Linked DNA regions of Sinobacterium norvegicum. Each later gene encodes a partner of the first gene's protein in a complex. Links are inferred from orthologs where the notes say so. Each region holds a gene or a part of one and is shown in the gene's direction. Other genes may lie near its edges.

Evidence for each region.
Region 2: the proteins of secY (region 1) and secG are in contact, whole or in part, in a crystal structure (PDB 5AWW), measured with the Thermus thermophilus proteins. The link is inferred for Sinobacterium norvegicum from one-to-one orthologs. Residues at the interface, in WP_096411648.1 of Thermus thermophilus: Leu14, Gln16, Arg17, Phe20, Ile34, Pro35, Pro37, Ile72, Arg108, Arg109, Asn112, Gln113, Arg116, Ile117, Ile120, Pro145, Gly146, Trp147, Phe152, Phe155, Val156, Val159, Thr160, Val162, Ala163, Gly164, Ala166, Leu167, Trp170, Glu173; in WP_223903268.1 of Thermus thermophilus: Tyr5, Ile9, Tyr12, Leu13, Ala16, Leu19, Val20, Val23, Leu24, Gln26, Glu27, Pro28, Gln30, Gly31, Ala32, Asp34, Leu35, Met36, Gly37, Gly38, Ser39, Ala40, Asp41, Leu42, Phe43, Ala45, Arg46, Val48, Tyr53, Thr56.

The regions. Positions count from the first base shown.
Region 1 is NZ_CAKLPX010000006.1:27,129-33,389, forward strand. Bases 2,623-5,527 are described here. They hold secY (preprotein translocase subunit SecY), read left to right. Parts: upstream 2,623-3,357; coding sequence 3,358-4,698; downstream 4,699-5,527. Other genes in these bases: rpsE (30S ribosomal protein S5), read left to right, coding at 2,623-2,716; rpmD (50S ribosomal protein L30), read left to right, coding at 2,726-2,911; rplO (50S ribosomal protein L15), read left to right, coding at 2,914-3,357; rpmJ (50S ribosomal protein L36), read left to right, coding at 4,756-4,872; rpsM (30S ribosomal protein S13), read left to right, coding at 5,024-5,380. Also shown: rplE (50S ribosomal protein L5), read left to right, coding at 6-545; rpsN (30S ribosomal protein S14), read left to right, coding at 557-862; rpsH (30S ribosomal protein S8), read left to right, coding at 883-1,278; rplF (50S ribosomal protein L6), read left to right, coding at 1,304-1,837; rplR (50S ribosomal protein L18), read left to right, coding at 1,847-2,197; more of rpsE, read left to right, coding at 2,207-2,622; more of rpsK, read left to right, coding at 5,528-5,843; rpsD (30S ribosomal protein S4), read left to right, coding at 5,864-6,261. UniProt on the Bacillus subtilis protein: The central subunit of the protein translocation channel SecYEG. Consists of two halves formed by TMs 1-5 and 6-10.
Region 2 is NZ_CAKLPX010000002.1:578,692-585,005, forward strand. What follows is about bases 3,357-6,314. They hold secG (preprotein translocase subunit SecG), read left to right. Parts: upstream 3,357-4,636; coding sequence 4,637-4,993; downstream 4,994-6,314. Other genes in these bases: glmM (phosphoglucosamine mutase), read left to right, coding at 3,357-3,794; tpiA (triose-phosphate isomerase), read left to right, coding at 3,880-4,632; rimP (ribosome maturation factor RimP), read left to right, coding at 5,577-6,041; nusA (transcription termination factor NusA), read left to right, coding at 6,156-6,314. Also shown: ATP-dependent zinc metalloprotease FtsH, read left to right, coding at 1-1,539; folP (dihydropteroate synthase), read left to right, coding at 1,596-2,447; more of glmM, read left to right, coding at 2,457-3,356. UniProt on the Bacillus subtilis protein: Involved in protein export. Participates in an early event of protein translocation.

The DNA.
Region 1 (6,261 bases):
TTATAATGGCTAATTTGCAAGAAATTTATAAAAGCGAACTCGTCGCTAAGCTGAAAGAAGAGCTTAGCCTTGAGAACGTTATGGAAGTCCCACGCATCACCAAGATCACCCTGAATATGGGTGTTGGTGAGGCGCTAGGCGACAAGAAGGTTCTCGAACACGCCGTAGGCGATCTAGAGAAAATCGTTGGTCAAAAAGTCGTGGTCACTAAGGCTCGCAAGTCAATTGCTGGTTTTAAGGTTCGTGAAGATTGGCCGATTGGTTGTAAGGTAACTCTTCGCGGTGAGCGTATGTATGAGTTCCTTGACCGTCTGATCGCTATTGCGATTCCGCGTATTCGTGATTTCCGTGGTTTAAACCCGAAATCATTCGATGGACGTGGTAACTATGCGATGGGTGTGACTGAACAGATCATTTTCCCTGAAATTGATTACGACAAGATAGACGCTCTACGTGGTTTGGATATTGCTATCACAACCACCGCTCGCACTGACGACGAAGGTCGTGCATTGCTACGTGCGTTTAACTTCCCGTTTAAAACCTAAGGGCTGGTATAATGGCAAAGAAATCTATGATTGCTCGCGAAGCAAAGCGTGAGCGCACCGTAGCTAAGTTCGCTGCAAAGCGTGCTGAGCTGAAGGCGATTATCGTCAATCCTACTTCTACTGAAGAGCAGATTTGGGAAGCACAGATTGCCCTGCAGAAGCAACCTCGTAACGCTAGCACTAGTCGCCAGCGTCGTCGTTGTCAGTTGACTGGTCGTCCACACGGCGTATATCGCAAGTTTGGACTGTGCCGTAACAAGTTGCGTGAAGCAGCCATGCGTGGTGATATCCCAGGTCTTGTTAAGGCCAGCTGGTAAGCTAAATTTAGGAGCTAGCTATGAGTATGCAAGATCCGTTAGCGGACATGCTAACCCGTGTTCGTAACGCCCAAATGGCGGCTAAGCCGTCAGTTGGTATGCCGTCTTCAAAATTGAAGATTGCCGTCGCCAACGTACTTAAGGAAGAAGGTTATATTTCTGACTTAAACGTTGCCGAAGTTGAAGGTAAAGCCATTCTTAATATTGATCTTAAATATTTTGAAGGCAAGCCTGTTATTGAAGAGATTGATCGTGTAAGTCGCCCAAGTCTTCGCCAGTATACTGGTAAAGATGGTCTGCCGAAGGTTCGTGGTGGCTTAGGTGTGGCGATTGTTACTACCTCAAAGGGTGTAATGACCGATCGTGCAGCCCGCGCCGCAGGCGTTGGCGGCGAAGTGCTTTGCACAGTCTTCTAACAGTAATACGTTTAGAGTAAGAATTATGTCACGAGTAGCAAAAAGTCCTGTACAACTCCCTAGTGGTGTTGAGGTTACTCTTAAAGGCCAGAACCTATCCGTTAAGGGTAGTAAAGGTACTTTAGAGCTGGTCGTTCACGATTCCGTTACCGTTAACCAAAATGATAGCGTTCTAACATTCGAAGCAAAGGGTGGCGATAAGTCATCCAGCGCTTTGGCTGGTACAATGCGTTCTTTGGTCAACAATATGGTAACAGGTGTAAGCCAAGGCTTCGAAAAGAAGCTGGTTCTTAATGGCGTTGGTTATCGTGCGAAAGCAACGGGTAACGTCCTGAACCTAACTCTTGGTTTTTCTCACCCAGTGAATTATGAGTTGCCAGAAGGTGTTAAGGCAGCTACGCCATCACAAACTGAAATTGTGGTGAGCGGTGCTGATAAGCAAAAGGTTGGTCAAGCGGCTGCTGAAATCCGTGCTTACCGTCCACCAGAGCCTTATAAGGGCAAGGGTGTTCGTTATGCCGATGAGCATGTACGTCGTAAAGAAGCCAAAAAGAAGTAAGGTAAAATCATGAGCGTGAAGAAAGATTCTAGACAGCGTCGTGCACGTCGTGCACGCGCAAAGATGCGTGAGTTGGGTGCTGTTCGCCTAGCCGTGCATCGCACTCCTCGCCACATCTATGCCCAGGTGATTTCACCTGAAGGCGATAAGGTGTTGGCCCAGGCGTCTACCCTGGATAGCGCACTGCGTGAAAGCAAGACTGGTAACAAAGAAGCGGCTGCTGCAGTCGGTAAACTTGTTGCTGAGCGTGCTAAAGAAGCAGGTATATCTAAAGTGGCGTTCGATCGTAGTGGTTTCCAGTACCACGGTCGAGTTCAGGCATTAGCCGACGCTGCACGTGAAGCTGGATTGGAGTTCTAAGGTAAAGATATGGCTTTTAATAAAGAGACAGACAAAAATACCGAAGGGCTACAGGAAAAGCTGGTTCAAGTTAATCGTGTAGCTAAAGTTGTTAAGGGCGGCCGTATTTTCGGTTTTACCGCTCTTACTGTTGTCGGTGACGGCGCAGGTAAAGTAGGTTTTGGTCGTGGTAAGGCGCGTGAAGTGCCTGTAGCTATCCAGAAAGCTATGGAAGCTGCTCGTCGTAACATGATCGAAGTTGAACTTAATGGCGATACCATCCAGTACGCTGTTAAAGCTCGTCATGGCGCTTCAAAAGTTTACATGCAGCCCGCTTCTGCTGGTACCGGTGTTATCGCTGGTGGCGCAATGCGTGCAGTATTGGAAATTGCTGGCGTTCACAACGTATTGGCTAAGTGCTACGGCTCTACCAATCCAGTAAACGTTGTTCGTGCAACTTACAACGGTTTGGCACAGATGCGCTCTCCAGAGCAAATCGCTGCTAAGCGCGGTAAGAGCATCGATGAGATCACAGGCTAAGGTGTGAACATGGCTAAGAAAACTATTAAGGTTACGCAGGTCCGATCTAAATTCGGTCGCCTGCCAGCCCACCGTGCATGTATTGACGGTCTAGGGCTGCGTCGCATTGGCCACACTGTTGAGCTTGAAGATACTCCTTCTGTTCGCGGTATGGTCAACAAGGTTAACTATCTTGTTAAGGTTGAGGGAGAGTAATCATGACTGAATTACGTCTAAACACTCTAAGCCCTGCAGCTGGCGCCAAACACTCCAAGAAGCGCGTTGGTCGTGGTATTGGTAGTGGTCTGGGTAAAACTTGTGGCCGCGGTCACAAAGGTTTGAAATCCCGTTCTGGCGGTAGTGTACGTCCAGGCTTCGAAGGCGGTCAGATGCCTTTACAGAAGCGTCTACCAAAGTTTGGTTTCACATCACGTATTTCTCGCGTAAGCGCTGAAGTTCGTCTTGCTGAGTTAAACACTGTAGAAGCTGAAGTTATCGATTTGGCAGCGTTGAAAGACGCTGATATCATAGGCGGCCAAATGACTCGTGCAAAAGTATTTTTGTCGGGTGAAATTACCAAGGCTGTTACTTTGAAAGGTATTGCTTGCACCAAAGGTGCACGTGCTGCGATCGAAGCAGCCGGCGGCAAAGTCGAGGACTAAATGGCTAAAAAAGGACCACTTGCGGTAAGTGGTCAATCCGGCACAGGCGAGCTTTGGGCTCGCCTGCGTTTTCTATTCTTAGCAATAGTTGTATATCGGGTTGGCACACATATACCTGTTCCAGGTATTAATCCAGAACAATTAGCAGCGTTATTCAACCAGAATCAAGGCACGATTCTTGGGCTATTTAATATGTTTTCGGGCGGCGCCCTTGAACGTATGAGTATTCTTGCGTTAGGAATAATGCCTTATATATCAGCCTCTATAATTATGCAGCTGATGTCGGCGGTATCGCCAACATTGGAAGCGTTAAAAAAAGAGGGTGAAGCTGGGAGACGCAAGATAAGTCAGTACACCCGATACGGGACTGTCTTATTGGCTACAGTTCAAGCCGCTGGTATGTCAGCTGGCTTGGGTGGTCAAGGTCTGGCTCTTTTGCCTGAGAATGCAACCAATATCGACATGATGTTGTTCCACTTTGTGGCCATCGTTTCGTTGGTAACGGGTGCAGTATTTATGATGTGGCTAGGTGAACAGGTCACTGAACGAGGTATAGGCAACGGTATATCGATGCTTATATTTGCTGGTATTGTGGCGGGTCTACCCGGTGCAATTGGTCAGTCTCTCGAACAGGCGCGTCAGGGTGAGCTAAATCTTCTGGTTTTATTGGTCGTAGTAGCACTCGCAATAGCAGTGGTTTATTTCGTTGTTATGATCGAGCGCGGGCAGCGTCGTATCGCTATCAACTACGCCAAACGTCAGCAAGGTAACCGCACCTATGCCGCTCAGAGTTCATTTTTACCATTGAAAGTAAATATGGCTGGTGTCATTCCTGCAATATTTGCCAGCAGTATCTTGCTGTTCCCGGCCTCAGTGGCTCAGTGGATCGGCCAGTCAGCTGACAATATGGAATGGTTACAGGATGTCGCCTTGGCGATAGGACCTGGTCAGCCGCTTAATATTCTACTGTTTACTGTCTTTATCGTGTTTTTCTGCTTCTTCTATACAGCATTGGTTTTCAATCCTGATGAAGTTGCCGATAACCTAAAGCGTTCCGGTGCGTTTGTACCAGGTATACGTCCAGGTAAAAGCACTGCGCAATATATCGATAGTGTGCTGACCCGCCTAACAGTGTTTGGCGCAGGTTATATCGCACTAGTTTGTCTAATGCCGCAGTTCCTTGTCGTATTCGCAAATGTACCATTCTATCTTGGCGGTACATCATTGTTGATCGTAGTTGTTGTTATTATGGACTTTATGTCCCAGGTGCAGAGTCATCTGATGAGCAATCAATACGATGGGTTAATGAAAAAAGCCAATTTAAAAAACTACGGTAGGTAGTTTGACTGAGGTGGTGTATATTACGCCGCCTCATTTATCCGAGTTTGGAGTCGAAAAATGAAAGTTCGCGCATCTGTTAAGAAAATGTGTCGTGACTGTAAAGTTGTTCGCCGTAATGGCGCGGTTCGAGTGATTTGTAAATCAGAACCACGTCATAAGCAGCGTCAAGGTTAATCCTTAACCTCACGAAGCGACCATCCAATGTTGGATGGTTGATTTTTGTCTGCTCAACGTGTAGACTTTCGCGCCTTTCGTCTCTATGGCATTTGCTATAGGGATGAGGTTAAAAAGTTAGCATTTGAGCTAAATAAGACTGGAGTAAAAAATGGCCCGTATAGCTGGTGTGAACATACCAGATCACAAACACGCGGTGATCTCTTTGACCTACATCTTTGGTGTTGGTCGCACAACTGCGAAACAGCTTTGTGCAGCAACTCAGGTTGCAGAAGATAGTAAGATATCTGATCTTTCAGAAGCTCAGATGGACGCACTTCGTAATGAAGTAGCCAAATTAGCTGTTGAAGGTGATTTGCGTCGTGAAGTATCAATGAACATCAAGCGTTTGCTTGACCTAGGTTGTTATCGCGGTCTTCGTCACCGTCGTAGCCTTCCTCTTCGTGGACAGCGTACTAAAACCAACGCTCGCACACGTAAAGGTCCACGTAAACCAATTCGTAAGTAATCAATTTTTGTTGATTGTTTAGTGTAGCTGTACGTTTAAGTACAGTGTCGATATTAAGCAGGGTAGAAAAATGGCAAAGCCAGTTTCCAAAAGTACACGCAAAAAGGTCAAAAAGACCGTCGTTGATGGTGTCGCGCATATTCACGCTTCATTCAACAACACAATTGTGACTATTACCGATCGTCAGGGTAATGCACTGACTTGGGCTACCGCAGGTGGTTCAGGCTTCCGTGGTTCACGTAAATCAACTCCTTTCGCTGCACAGGTTGCTGCTGAACGAGCTGGCATCGCCGCTCAAGAATACGGGTTGAAGAACTTAGACGTTCAGGTTAAAGGTCCAGGACCTGGCCGTGAGTCTGCCGTTCGTGCGTTGAACAACTGTGGTTACAAAATCACAAACATTACCGACGTGACTCCGATTCCACATAACGGCTGTCGTCCACCTAAGAAACGTCGCGTGTAACTGATAGTAGGAATTTTAAAATGGCAAGATATATTGGTCCAACTTGTAAGCTTTCTCGTCGTGAAGGAACCGATCTTTTCCTAAAGAGCGGTGTACGTCCACTAGAGTCAAAGTGCAAGCACGAAACTGTACCAGGTGTTCACGGTGCTCGTCGCGGTCGTCTTTCTGACTACGGTGTTCAGCTACGTGAAAAGCAAAAAGTTCGTCGTATGTACGGTGTACTTGAAAAGCAGTTCCGTAAGTACTACAAAGAAGCAGCACGCGTTAAGGGTGCTACCGGTGAGAACCTTCTTCAGCTTCTAGAAAGCCGCCTCGATAACGTTGTATATCGTATGGGCTTTGGTTCAACACGTGCAGAATCACGTCAATTGGTCTCTCACAAGGCCATCACCGTTAACGGTGGCTGCGTCAATGTAGC
Region 2 (6,314 bases), on another replicon or contig:
GGGCCAATGTCCTTCGGTAAGAGTAAGGCGCGCCTGTTGGGCGAAGATCAAATAAAAACCACCTTTGCCGATGTCGCCGGTGTCGATGAGGCCAAGGAAGAAGTGCAAGAGCTGGTCGAATTCCTTCGTGACCCCAGCCGCTTCCAGCGTCTCGGCGGTCGTATTCCTCGCGGTGTACTGCTGGCGGGCTCTCCTGGTACCGGTAAAACCCTGCTGGCCAAGGCTATTGCGGGCGAGGCCAAGGTGCCTTTCTTCTCGATTTCCGGTTCTGACTTTGTAGAAATGTTTGTCGGTGTTGGCGCCTCTCGTGTCCGCGACATGTTTGAGCAGGCCAAGAAGCAGTCACCCTGTATTATCTTCATCGATGAGATCGATGCCGTCGGTCGTCACCGTGGTGGCGGCATGGGTGGTGGTCACGATGAGCGTGAGCAGACTCTGAACCAATTGCTGGTCGAGATGGATGGCTTCGAAGAAAATGACGGCGTTATTGTTGTTGCCGCTACTAACCGTCCCGATGTACTGGATGCTGCTCTATTGCGCCCTGGTCGATTCGATCGTCAGGTTACTGTTGGCCTGCCTGACATTCGTGGCCGCGAGCAGATTTTAAAAGTGCATATGAAGAAGGTGCCATTGGCCGATGATGTTGAGGCAAGCTATATTGCCCGCGGCACCCCCGGTTTCTCTGGTGCCGATTTAGCCAACCTGGTTAACGAGGCGTCGTTATTTACCGCCCGTGCCGATCTGCGCTTGGTGGGTATGGAGCAGTTCGAATTAGCCAAAGATAAAATCATGATGGGTGCTGAACGTAAGAGCATGGTCATGAGTGAAGATGAGAAACTCAATACCGCTTACCACGAGGCGGGTCACGCCATTGTAGGTCGTATCGTGCCTGAGCATGATCCAGTGTATAAGGTTAGTATTATTCCCCGTGGCCGCGCCCTCGGTGTGACCATGTATCTGCCGACAGAAGATCGTTACAGCTATAGCCGTCAATATATTCTCAGTCAAATTTGCAGCCTCTACGGTGGCCGTATCGCTGAGGAAATTATTAATGGTAAGGATGGCGTCACCACGGGTGCTTCTAACGATATCGAACGCGCAACCAGTATGGCTCGAAATATGGTCACCCGTTGGGGTTTGTCAGACAAGCTTGGTCCGCTGATGTATGAAAGTGATGATCAGGGCTACCAGGGCGGTGTTAACACCAGTGCCTCTGGCGCCACGGCCAAGGTTATCGATGAAGAAGTTCGCACAATTATCGACGATTGCTATAAGATCTCGACGGATATTCTGCACTCTCATCGCAAAGAGCTGGACGATATGGCCAAGGCTCTGATGACCTATGAAACCATCGATGCCGGTCAAATTGACGACATCATGGCTGGTCGTGACGTGGGCAAACCCGATGGCTGGGATGACGACAGCAAGACACCGCCGACGGGTAGTGATTCCTCTGCCGGTGATGAGCCTGTGCAGAAGGAAGAGCGTCGTAGCCACGGCGACGACTCTTCTGTCGGCGGCCCAGCTGGTGAACACTGATTCAGTACATCTAAGTAGTTAGAAATTTGAAAAACTATCTATCAAGCGGGCAGTCAATGCCCGCTTTTTATTGCGGCGAAGAACTTCTCTGTGGTGATAAAACGCTCTCACTAACGGCCACTCGACTAATGGGTGTGCTCAATGTCACGCCAGATTCTTTCTCCGACGGTGGCCGCAACCACGGTTTCGATCAAGCGCTTTCATGCGCCGAGGCAATGCTTGCCGCCGGTGTCGATATTATCGATGTCGGAGGTGAGTCGACCCGCCCTGGTGCCGAGGCAGTATCATTGGATCAAGAGCTTGACCGAGTTGTGCCGGTGGTCGAGGCGATCAAGCAGCGCTTGGATGTTATTGTCTCTGTCGATACCAGTAGTGCGGCGGTGATGACTGAGGCGGCTGCAGCCGGAGCCGGCCTAATCAATGATGTCCGTGCGCTGCAGCGCGAGGGTGCCATGGCCGCGGCGGCGGCCTCCGGTTTACCGGTTTGTTTGATGCATATGCAGGGGCAGCCTGTGACCATGCAGCAGGCGCCAAGCTATCGAGACGTACAGCAAGAGGTGGAAGAATTCTTGCTGCAGCGGGTGGCGGAATGTCACCGGGCGGGTATTGGAAGCGATAAGCTGTTACTTGACCCAGGCTTCGGATTTGGTAAAACTGTAGAGCATAACATCAAATTATTCAGTCAGTTGGATAAGATCGGCGGTTTGTCGTACCCGTTACTAATTGGCGTGTCACGCAAGTCGATGATCGGCGCCGTAACAGGTAAGGATGTCGAGCAACGCCTCTCTGGTAGTCTTGCCTTTGCTGTCTTGGCGGCGCTTCAAGGGGCGGCTATTGTCAGAGTGCATGATGTCGATGAAACGATGGATGTTTTAAAAGTAGTTAATGCAGTCGCGGCAGCGCGATAAGGAAGCTCTATGTCTCGTAAATACTTTGGTACAGATGGAATTCGGGGGCTGGTGGGTCAGGCACCCATTACGGCTGACTTTGTTCTGCGTTTGGGTTGGGCCGCCGGCAAGGTGCTGGCCAGTGCCAGTGATGGCAGCCGTCCGAAGGTGTTGATTGGTAAAGATACGCGTATCTCGGGTTATATGTTTGAGTCGGCTCTTGAGGCTGGATTGGTGGCTGCCGGTGTCGATGTGTTGCTGCTTGGTCCCATGCCAACCCCGGCGATTGCCTATTTGACCAGAACCTTCCACGCTCAGGCGGGTATTGTCATCAGCGCCTCGCATAACCCGTATTACGATAATGGCATTAAATTTTTCTCGTCCCAGGGCAGTAAACTGTCCGATGATATTGAGCTGGCAATTGAGGCGATGCTCGATCAGCCGATGACGACCAGTCCCTCTGATCAATTGGGAAAGGTGAGCCGGGTCACCGACGCCGCCGGCCGCTATATTGAATATTGTAAATCGACAGTACCCATGGGTACGCAGTTTAAAAACTACAAAATCGTGCTCGACTGTGCACACGGTGCAACTTACCACGTGGCGCCGGCGGTGTTTGATGAGCTCGGTGCTGAAATAGTCTCTATAGGTGTCAAACCTGACGGCCTGAATATCAATGAAAAAGTAGGCTCTACCAGCCCCGGCGCGTTACAAGAAGCCGTACTTGAACACGAGGCAGACCTTGGTATCGCCTTCGATGGTGATGGCGACCGTGTTTGTTTTGTCGACCAGCTGGGTGAGGTGGTCGATGGCGATGAAATACTCTTTATTATTGCCGCTGCACAGCAGCAATGCCCCGGTGTTGTCGGTACGTTAATGTCTAATCTTGGCTTTGAGTTAGCGTTAAAGGAGCGGGGTATTGATTTTGTGCGGGCCAATGTTGGCGATCGATACGTCATGGCCGAAATGAACAAAACAGGATGGCAGCTCGGCGGTGAGTCCTCGGGTCATATTATCTGTGGTGATGTTAGCACCACGGGTGACGGTATTGTGGCTGCTCTGCAAGTAATGGCAGCCGTTGTCGGCAGTTCGCGGTCTCTCTATGAGCTTAAAAATGCCATGGCTAAATTTCCACAGACGATGATTAACGTCAAGGGTGTGGATAAGGCGGCACTGAAGACGAATCAACACGTTGCCGATGCGGTTGCCGAGGCTGAACAGGAGCTTGCCGATAAGGGGCGAGTGTTGTTGCGGCCTTCTGGTACTGAGCCGGTGATACGCGTCATGGTTGAGGGCGAGGATGGTGAGCAGGTACAAAGATTGGCTGAGAGTTTGTCTCAGGTGGTAAAAGCGGCGCTGTCGACGTGATAGCCTTATAAATTCGTTGTCGAAGCTTGTCAGCTTAAGACAATGTCGGTAATATTGGCGCCCGCTAAAGAAGGTAATGAGATTGATGCGACAAGGGTTAGTAATAGGCAACTGGAAGATGAACGGTTCTGATGAGTCAATCAGAGAGCTGGTTAGTGGTCTAGTTGCTGAAGCGGCTGATAGTGTTCAAGCTACAGTTGCTGTTTGTCCGCCATTTATTTATCTCACTACTGTGGCGAAGTTACTTGCTGATTCGGCGATTGAATTAGGTGCGCAAAACTGCTCGGCAGAGTCTTCAGGCGCCTACACCGGCGAGGTATCTGTTGAAATGCTGGCTGATGTCGGTAGTCGCTATGTGCTTGTAGGTCATTCGGAGAGGCGCGCCTTATTCGGTGAAACAGATCAAGATGTCGGCAGTAAGTTTTTGGCGGTCAAGGCCGCTGATCTAACACCGGTGCTTTGTGTTGGTGAGGATTTGGCTCAGCGTGAAGCGGGCGATGCGCTCAGTGTTATCGAGTCGCAACTAAATGCGGTTGCTGGCATGAGTGATGCCAATGTCTTTGATTCAGCGGTTATTGCTTACGAGCCGGTTTGGGCAATAGGTACGGGTAAGACAGCGAGTCCGGAGCAGGCACAGGAAGTACACCAGTTTATTCGAGCATTTGTTGAAAAAACAAATGCCCAGGTTGCCGCCAAGGTTCAGATACTTTACGGTGGCAGTGTTAAGGCGTCGAATGCTGAGGAATTGTTTTCTCAGCGCGATATCGACGGAGCCCTAGTGGGTGGTGCGGCATTGAATGCCGTTGAATTTGCAACAATTTGTAAGGCGACAAGCTAAAATTATGGAACAGTTAATAGTTGTATTACATGTTTTATTCGCAATCGCGATTATCGCACTTATTCTGCTGCAGCAGGGCAAGGGTGCCGATGCCGGCGCTTCTTTCGGTTCGGGTGCCTCGCAGACTGTATTCGGTAGTGGCGGTAGCGGTAATGCACTGACTCGCGGCACGGCCATTCTGGCGACATTATTCTTTGTTACCAGTTTCGGTTTGGCAATCATTGCCAAGCAGAAGGCGGGTATCGTCGTCGTCGATAGTTTGGATATGCCAGCGATCGAACAGCCAGTTGAAAATAATGCAGATAATGCTGCTATTCCAGCATTAAACGATTCTTCTTCAGAAGAAATTCCTGTAGAATAGCTTCTATTGAAATAAAGTTTTAGCCGAAGTGGTGGAATTGGTAGACACGCCAGCTTGAGGGGTTGGTGAGCGCAAGCTCGTGCGGGTTCAAGTCCCGCCTTCGGCACCAAATACTGAAAAGCCCAGCTCTGGATAGCTGGGCTTTTTTTTTGCCAAAAAAGCCGCTGTTTTGCCATTGGAATTATCAATGAGGCAGCTGTTAAATAAGCTTTTTATTTGCTTGACCAGAGTGGTCGATATCCCTATAATTCACGCACCCTGAATAAGGGCGTTGGTGCGGGGTGGAGCAGCTTGGTAGCTCGTCGGGCTCATAACCCGAAGGTCGTAGGTTCAAATCCTGCCCCCGCTACCATTTTTACGGACGTGAGGCCGTAAAGAACAGTATTTTGAAGAGGCCCCTCACATGAGGGGCTTTTTCTTTTGTAGGGTTTTAAAATTGAAGTTTGATTTTAATCTCCTCAACTGATTGATTTGTAATCAGTATGCGATAAAGACGTGATATTACGTCGCTAAAAGAAGGTGGGCCACAGGGCCCATTTTTTTATGGTAAAAGCAGTTTCCTGTCTGCTACGAAGGTATTTTAATGTCATCAAAACAAAGTGTAATCGAAGCAATGGTTGCCCCGGCGGTAGAAGCCCTAGGCTTTGAGTTGTGGGCGCTTGAGTATTTGAATCAAGGTAAGCACGTAACCTTGCGGCTGTATATTGATGCCGAGAAAGGTGTTGGTATTGACGATTGTTCAGAGGTTAGTCGACAGGTTGCCAGTGTGCTTGATGTCGAGGACCCTATTGCCGGTGACTACACCTTGGAAGTCTCTTCGCCTGGCATGGATAGACTGCTGACCAAGCTTGAACATTTTGAGGCATATAAGGCGCATAAAGCGTCGATCAAACTACGCTTTCCATTTGAAGGGCGCCGTCGTTTCACCGGTATTTTGAATGGTGTTGAGGGTGATGAGGTCATTATCGTAGTTGATGAGGACGAGTATTTGCTGCCTATGGATAGTATCGATAAGGCGCGTGTAATACCGGTTTTCGAAAACGAGTAATTTGGGCAGTGTTCCGTTGCTTTGGCATTGGAATAATTGAATTGAAAATCATATCTACTGATAGATATGACGCAAATAGCGCGATGAATAAATCGCTAAAGATGAGGCGGGAGAATGAGTAAAGAAATTCTTTTGGTTGCAGAGGCAGTTTCTAACGAGAAAGGCGTGTCTCAGGATGTGATCTTTGAAGCACTGGAAATTGCACTGGCGGCGGCAACAAAAAAACGTTACGACGAAGATTCTGAAATCGAAGTACGTATCGACCGTAAGACG